3 regions of the Streptomyces sp. NBC_01257 genome follow, and region 3 is predicted to be linked to each of the others. Evidence: riboswitches for the same ligand, from Rfam matches in the RefSeq annotation. Region 3 holds a riboswitch; each other region holds the start of a gene.
What was found. A riboswitch is a leader RNA that binds a small molecule or an ion and turns the genes downstream of it on or off. The one in region 3 is predicted to bind cobalamin.
Positions count from the first base shown of each region.

Region 1: linked by a shared signal. The riboswitch ahead of OG408_RS36375 (CbtB domain-containing protein) and the one ahead of OG408_RS26685 (ribonucleoside-diphosphate reductase subunit alpha) in region 3 are both predicted to bind cobalamin.
Region 2: linked by a shared signal. The riboswitch ahead of OG408_RS03775 (ABC transporter substrate-binding protein) and the one ahead of OG408_RS26685 (ribonucleoside-diphosphate reductase subunit alpha) in region 3 are both predicted to bind cobalamin.

Region 1 covers NZ_CP108472.1:8,343,219-8,345,474, reverse strand. The annotation lists gene OG408_RS36380 (CbtA family protein) at 1-575, opposite strand, end outside; gene OG408_RS36375 (CbtB domain-containing protein) at 605-820, opposite strand; adenosylcobalamin (AdoCbl) riboswitch at 866-959, opposite strand; gene OG408_RS36370 (histidine phosphatase family protein) at 1,083-1,709, shown strand; gene OG408_RS36365 (GOLPH3/VPS74 family protein) at 1,667-2,256, opposite strand, start outside.
Region 2 covers NZ_CP108472.1:841,650-843,905, reverse strand. The annotation lists gene OG408_RS03785 (acyl-CoA dehydrogenase family protein) at 1-585, shown strand, start outside; gene OG408_RS03780 (hypothetical protein) at 582-758, shown strand; cobalamin riboswitch at 832-1,019, shown strand; gene OG408_RS03775 (ABC transporter substrate-binding protein) at 1,056-2,123, shown strand; gene OG408_RS03770 (FecCD family ABC transporter permease) at 2,120-2,256, shown strand, end outside.
Region 3 covers NZ_CP108472.1:6,104,048-6,106,303, forward strand. The annotation lists gene OG408_RS26685 (ribonucleoside-diphosphate reductase subunit alpha) at 1-1,457, opposite strand, end outside; cobalamin riboswitch at 1,599-1,722, opposite strand; gene OG408_RS26690 (GNAT family N-acetyltransferase) at 1,788-2,256, opposite strand, start outside.

The DNA.
Region 1 (2,256 bases), 2.2 Mb from region 3:
AGGAAGGCGTAGGCCAGCCCGATCACCAGCACATAGCCGGCCGCCGCCGCGATGGTGGCGTTCCAGTTGCCCAGGCGGGGAGCCAGCCGCTTGCCGAGGATGACGGCGGCGACGGCCAGCAGGACGCTGAGCGCGACCATCAGGAAGAACAGGGTGGTGCGTTTGCCGATGGTGTCGGGGTTGCCGACGGCCGGCGGGTTCGCCGGGTACTTCAGGAACGGCACGACGTACACCGTCAGCAGGGCCGCACCGGCGATCAGCGCGGCCGTGGCCCTGGGGCCGAACCGCCCCATCCGGCCGAGGGCGTAGCAGAAGACGAGTGCGGCGATGCCGCCGACCGCCACGCCGAACACCAGGACACCGGTGGCGAGACCGGCGGTGGACTGCATGGTGCGGCTGACGAGTTCCTCGCCGCCGCCGTGGTCGTGGGTGTGGCTGTGCGCCTCTTCGAGGGCAATGGCCGCGTCCACCCGGGACTCGCCGAGGAAGTAGGCGACGAGAAGTGCGAGCGCACCCGCGGCGAGACCGGCCAGCATGCCGCGGACCAGCAGGGCTCGGACAGATATGGAGTTCATGAGGGGTTCCCCTGGATCAAGCGACGGGATCAGTGGCAGGGGAAACCGAGGAGGTGGCGCCCGTCGTGGACCCACTCGTGCACGCCTTCGCCGGAGATGAGCGCGGTGGCGCCCTGCTCGGCGCCGACGAAGTACAGCAGGATCAGCATGAGGATGCCGAAGAAGGCGGCCCAAGGGGCAATGGCCTTCAGCGAGATGGGAGTGATGGCGGGTGCGCCGGTGGCGGGGGCAGCAGTCTGTGCCATGGCAGAACCTCCTGGGGGAACACGCGTCCCGATCGTGGTGCCTGAGACGAAGGTGCTGGGTCTGACTTCCCGTACGGGTACGGGTTCACAGTGGCGCGACCGTGCCGGATTCTCACCGGACTTCCGTCACACCCTCGTCATGTCGTCGCGACCATACCGCCTGGACGCGGGCGCCGCCATGGTGCCGCCGGCCGTACCGGGGGCCCCGAATGCCATGGTGTGCTTGGCCAAGTGGCCACAGTTCAGGGAGTTGAGAGCGGTTATGACGGTACGGGTGATGTTGATCTCACCGGCGATGAACGCCGCGCTGCGCGAGGCCCGTTTCGCGGGGGACGCGCCCCTCGACGAAGCCGGGCAGCGGCAGGCCCGCGCCGCCGCGGACGCGGTGCCCGCAGCCGACCGGTTGCTGCACGGGCCGTCCCGTCGGTGCAGCCTGACCGCAGCCGCCCTCGGGCTCCGTTCCGCCCCTGAAAACGCCCTCCGGGACTGGGAGTTGAACCGCTGGGCGGGCGCCCGGCTGGACGAGGTGAGCGCGAGTGATCCGGAGGGAGTGGCCGCCTGGCTCGCGGATCCCTCCGCCGCCCCGCACGGCGGTGAGTCGCTGCTCGGTCTGTGCGCCAGGGCCGGCGCCTGGCTCGGTTCCCTGGACGGCGGCGGACCCGGACGCGTGCTGGCGGTGGTCGAGCCCGCCGTGGTCAGGGCCGCGGTCGTCCACGCGCTGGACCTTCCGCCGCGGGCCTTCTGGCGGATCGACGTCGCCCCTCTGACGCTGACGGAGCTCAGCGGCCGGTCCGGGAGGTGGAACCTTCGTACCGGCCGGCCGCTCACGGCGGAGACGGCCGGCGCTCAGGCGCCCCAGCCACCCCCGACCGCCCGGCTCGACAGGTAGGAGTCACGCAATGCCTTGCGCAGGCCGGGCACGACGCCGTCGAAGTGCGCGGCGAGCGCCTTGAGCGCCGGTTTGTACGCCCGGCGCTCCTTCCCGCTGAACACGCTGCTCACCTCGGTCTCCGCCGCGAGCACGGCCATGGTCAGTTCGTCCACGGGGATCGCGGCCGGTTCGGAGCCGCCGATGACCGCGTCCCGGACCCTGTCCTGCAGGGCGCGCACCTGCTGCGGATCCTCCACGACGACCCGGTCGACGGGGAGCACTCCCAGCCGCTTCTCCTGCCGCACGGTGATCGCGCGCGCGGCGGCAAGCTGCTCACGGACGGGCTTCTCCGCCGTGTGCGCCTTGTTGTGGACGTACGAGAGCCACCTCTTCGGCGTCTCGGGCAGATCGCGCCACACCGCCGCGAGGAAGGGATCACCCGGCGCCGTGGCAGCACGCCGTGCGACCTTCCCTCCCTCGGCGGTGAGCAGTCCGGCCAGGGCCAGCTCGGTCAGCGCCCCGGCCCGCAGCAACTGGCCGCGCCCCTGGAGATCGGTGAGCTCGA
Region 2 (2,256 bases), 5.3 Mb from region 3:
ATGCTCTTCGACGCGGAACAGGACACCGGAGACGAGCCGCCGGCCGGTCCCCTGAGCGGAGACCTCGACGACCTCCGCTTCCTCGGCCGGCTGCTGTACAAGGTGGAGCGCATCTGGTTCGCCCGGGCGGCCGCGCGCCTCGCCGCGGTACCGGACGACGACCCGCTGACGCGGTGGAACGCGGCCGCCGGAGCAGCGCTGCGAGGGGTCGAGGCCCACGCGTACCGGCAGGCGGCCGACGCGTACGGGACGGCGCTCGCGGAGCTGCCCGCCGGTGAGGCCCACAGGACGCTGGGCGACCTGGCCCGGCTGTTCGCGCTCCGCTGGATCGCCCGCAACAGCGGGGACCTGCTCGCGGCCGGCCACCTGACCGCCGGTCAGGCCGACGGACTGACCGACGCCACCGAGGAGCTCATCGCCGCCGTGAGCGGCCGGCTGCCGGAGCTCGCCGACTCCTTCGCGCTGCCCCCGGAGCTCCTCGCCGACTGGCCCATCGCAGGAGCGCGCTACACCGAGGCCTACGACGACCCGGGCGCCTCCTGGCACCGCGATCCGGCCCGGGAATCCGCCGGGGACGCCCGATGACGGGCGGCCCGCCGCGCGCGGCGCACGGCCGGCTGCCCCGGGCGGCGGAGGCGGTCCAGGGGCTGGGCGTCGGTGTCGTCCTGCTGGCGTTCTGGGGCACCGCGGCCGTGCTGTCCCGAGGGCGCGAACGGCTGCGCACCCAGGGTGGCGAATCGGTTCGCCGCAAGGCGTAGCCGGGCCGGCCGGTGGCATGCGGGCAGGCCCCGCACCACCGGCCGCACCGCCGCTGAGCTGCACGGAGGCTCGTGGTAGCGTGCCGGAGCCAGTCGAACTCCACGTAGGGGTCAGGGAATCCGGTGCGAATCCGGAACTGACGCGCAGCGGTGAGGGGGACGGGCGGGGCCACGGCCACTGGGAGACCCACGGGTTCCCCGGGAAGGCGCCCCGTCCGCATGAACCCGAGTCCGAAGACCTGCTGGCACCCGCGGTCCGGGACCGGATCGCGGCACTCCGTACACCGGGCCCCGCGCATGGGCCCAGAGACGCCGAGGTACTCCGTGCCGCCCATAGCCGGCCACGCCCGCTCCGCCGCCCTGCTCACCGCCGCACTCCTGCTGCTGACGGCCTGCGGCGGCGGCGGGGACAGCTCCGCCGCCAAGTCCGGGGGAGCCGACGGCTATCCGGTGACCCTGAAGAACTGCGGGCGCACCGTCACCGTGCCCGCCGCCCCCCGGCGTGCCGTCCCGGTCGACCAGGGGTCGACCGAGATCCTGCTCTCGCTCGGGCTCGCCGACCGGCTCGCGGCCACGGCCACCTGGACCGACCCGGTGATGAAGGGCCTGGAGAAGGCCAACGCCGAGGTGCCCAGGATCGCCGACAACCGCCCCTCGTCCGAGAAGGTCCTCGACCAGGAGCCCGACTTCGTCAGCGCCTCCTTCGAGTCGACGCTCGCCAAGGGCGGTGTCGCCCCCCGTGAGCAGTTCGAGAAGCTCGGCGTCCCCACCTACGTCTCGCCCGCCGACTGCACCGCCAAGGACAACAGCAAGGACGGCGACGGGGTCCGCACCGGCGCCCTGACCATGGACAGCGTCTACACCGAAGTACGCGACCTGGCCAAGGTGTTCGGCGTCCCGGAACGCGGCGAGAAGCTCGTCGCCGACCTGCGCACCCGGGTGCGCGGGGCGACGAGCGGCATCGACGCCTCCGGCACGTCCCTCCTGTACTGGTTCGCCAACTCCGAGGCCCCGTACCTGGCCGGCTGCTGCGGTGCGCCCGGCATCATCACCCGGGAGCTCGGCGCGAAGAACGTCTTCGACGACACCCACGAGGAATGGCCGCAGATCAACTGGGAGACCGTCGCCGACCGCAACCCGGACGTGCTGGTCATCGGCGACCTGACCCGCAAGTCGCAGACCGCCGAGAGCGCCGCGAAGAAGATCGCCTTCCTGGAGTCCAACCCCGCCACGAAGAACATGGACGCCGTCCGGCACAAGCGCTACGTGCTGCTCAGCGGCCAGGCCATGAACCCGTCCATCCGGACGGTCGAGGGCCTGGAGCGCGTCGCCGCCGCGCTGCGCACCTTCGGGCTCGCGGGGTGACGGACACCGGGCAGGCCGTGGCGCCGCCCGGGGACGCGGCTGTGCGCGCCCGCCCCGGCCGGCGTGGCGGCAGCGGCATCCGGGCCGGCCTCCTGTGGACCGGCGGGCTGCTGCTGCTCGCCCTGTCCGTCGC
Region 3 (2,256 bases):
GTCACGGCGGTACGCACGGTGGCGTCCAGCCGCTCCCAGTCGATGGTGCCGTCGGCGACGAACGCGCCGAGGTTGACCGAACCCAGGTTGCAGACGGCCGTCTCGCCGTCGTCGGTGACTTCGAGGATCTCGGTGCACAGGTTCGAGGAGTGCACGACCCGGCCCGGCTCGGCCGTCTGGTTCGCGGTCCGGTTGGAGGCGTCCTTGAACGTCATCCAGCCCTGGCCGGTCTGCGCCAGCGTGCGCATCATGCGGCCGTACAGCTCACGGGCCGGCATGGTCTTGCGGGCCAGGCCCTTGGCCTCGGCCGCCCGGTACGCGGCGTCGAACGCGTCGCCCCACAGGTCGACCAGCTCGGGCACGTCGGCCGGGGAGAACAGCGACCAGGCGGAGTCCGCGTCGACCCGGCGCATGAACTCGTCCGGGATCCAGTGCGCCAGGTTGAGGTTGTGCGTGCGCCGCTGGTCCTCGCCCGTGTTGTCGCGCAGCTCCAGGAACTCCTCGATGTCCGCGTGCCAGGTCTCCAGGTAGACGGCGGCGGCGCCCTTGCGCCGGCCGCCCTGGTTGACCGCGGCGACGGAGGCGTCGAGCGTCTTAAGGAACGGCACGATGCCGTTGGAGTGCCCGTTGGTGCCGCGGATCAGCGAACCGCGGGCGCGGATGCGGGAGTACGAGAGGCCGATGCCGCCCGCGTGCTTCGAGAGGCGCGCCACCTGGTGGTAGCGGTCGTAGATCGAGTCCAGCTCGTCCAGCGGCGAGTCCAGCAGGTAGCAGGAGGACATCTGCGGGTGGCGGGTGCCGGAGTTGAAGAGCGTGGGGGAGGACGGCAGGTAGTCCAGCCGGCTCATCAGCCCGTACAGCGCGGCGACCTCGCCGAGCGCGCGCTCGGAGGTGTCCTCGGCGAGCCCGGCGGCCACGCGCAGCATGAAGTGCTGCGGGGTCTCGACGACCTGGCGGGTGATCGGGTGGCGCAGCAGGTAGCGGCTGTGCAGGGTGCGAAGGCCGAAGTAGCCGAAGCGGTCGTCGGCGCCGTCGGCGAGCGCCTGCTCCACCAGTGCGTCGAGCGCGGCCGCGTGGAGCGTCACGAACTCGGCGGTGCGGTCCGCGATCAGGCCCTCGCGGTGCCCGACGGCGACCGACGCGGAGAACGACGTCGCGCCCTGCCCGGCCGCCTCGTCCGCGATGGTGCGGGTGAGGAGACGGGCGGCGAGCCGGGAGTAGGCGGGGTCCTCGGAGATCAGACCCGCGGCGGCCTCGGTGGCCAGCGAGCGCAGCTCCGCCTCGTCCGACCGGGCGTTGCGGCCGCGCAGCGCGGCGGCGGCGACACGGCCGGGGTCGGTGTCGGGCAGATCGGCGGTGAGGTCGGTCAGGGTCCGCAGCAGTGCGGTCCCGGGCCCGTCGCTCGTGGTTCCCGTTGATTCGGCCGCTGTCACCGGATGGGCTGGCGCGATGGTCACCTGGTGCTCTCCCTCGCTCGGCTCGGGGCCGGCGGAGGGGCGGGGGCAGCCGGGCGGAGGGGCGCCCGGGCAGGGCAGCTCTCCGTGCGGCGTCCACCGGCCCATCCACGAGGCCCGGACGTCTGGGCATCCGGTTCGGTCGAGCCGGATGCGCTGTCGGCAGGTCCTCGGACTTGGGGGTGCGCAAAAGCACACCGAACACACCGTTGCGGGACAGTTCCGGATTCGCACCGGATTTCCCTGCGGCGACAGCGAGCACGAGCATACATGTGGGGGCCGCCGCTTGCGGCAGCCCCCACATGTTGTGTCGCGCGAGATATCGGTACGCCCTTACGCCCCGGGCCGGAGCTCCAGACGGTACGTCAGCAGCCTGAGGTCGCCGATGGGATTCCAGTCCCGCTCGGGGGTCCGCACGAAGCCGAGGCGCCCGTAGATCCGGTGGGCCCCGTGCATGGCCGGCTGGGTCGACAGGACGATCCCCGTGACCCCCGCGGTGGCCCGTGCGCGCTCGATACAGGCCCGCACGAGCGCCTCGCCCGCCCCGGCCCCACGAGCCTGACGGGAGACCGCCAGCATCCGGAACTCGGCCTCGTCGGCCGCCGCTATGTCGGCCCACGGATTGCCCGGGGGCGCGTAGGTGACCCCGCCCAGGACGTGGCCCCGGGCGTCCGTCGCCACCAGCACCTCGGCCTCGGCGGCCCGGCGGGGGACGTCGCGCAGCTGCACCAGATAGGGGTCGTCGGCGCCGAAGTCCAGCAGTCCGTCGCCGAGGTAGGCCTCGGCGGTGATCTCGCCGAGC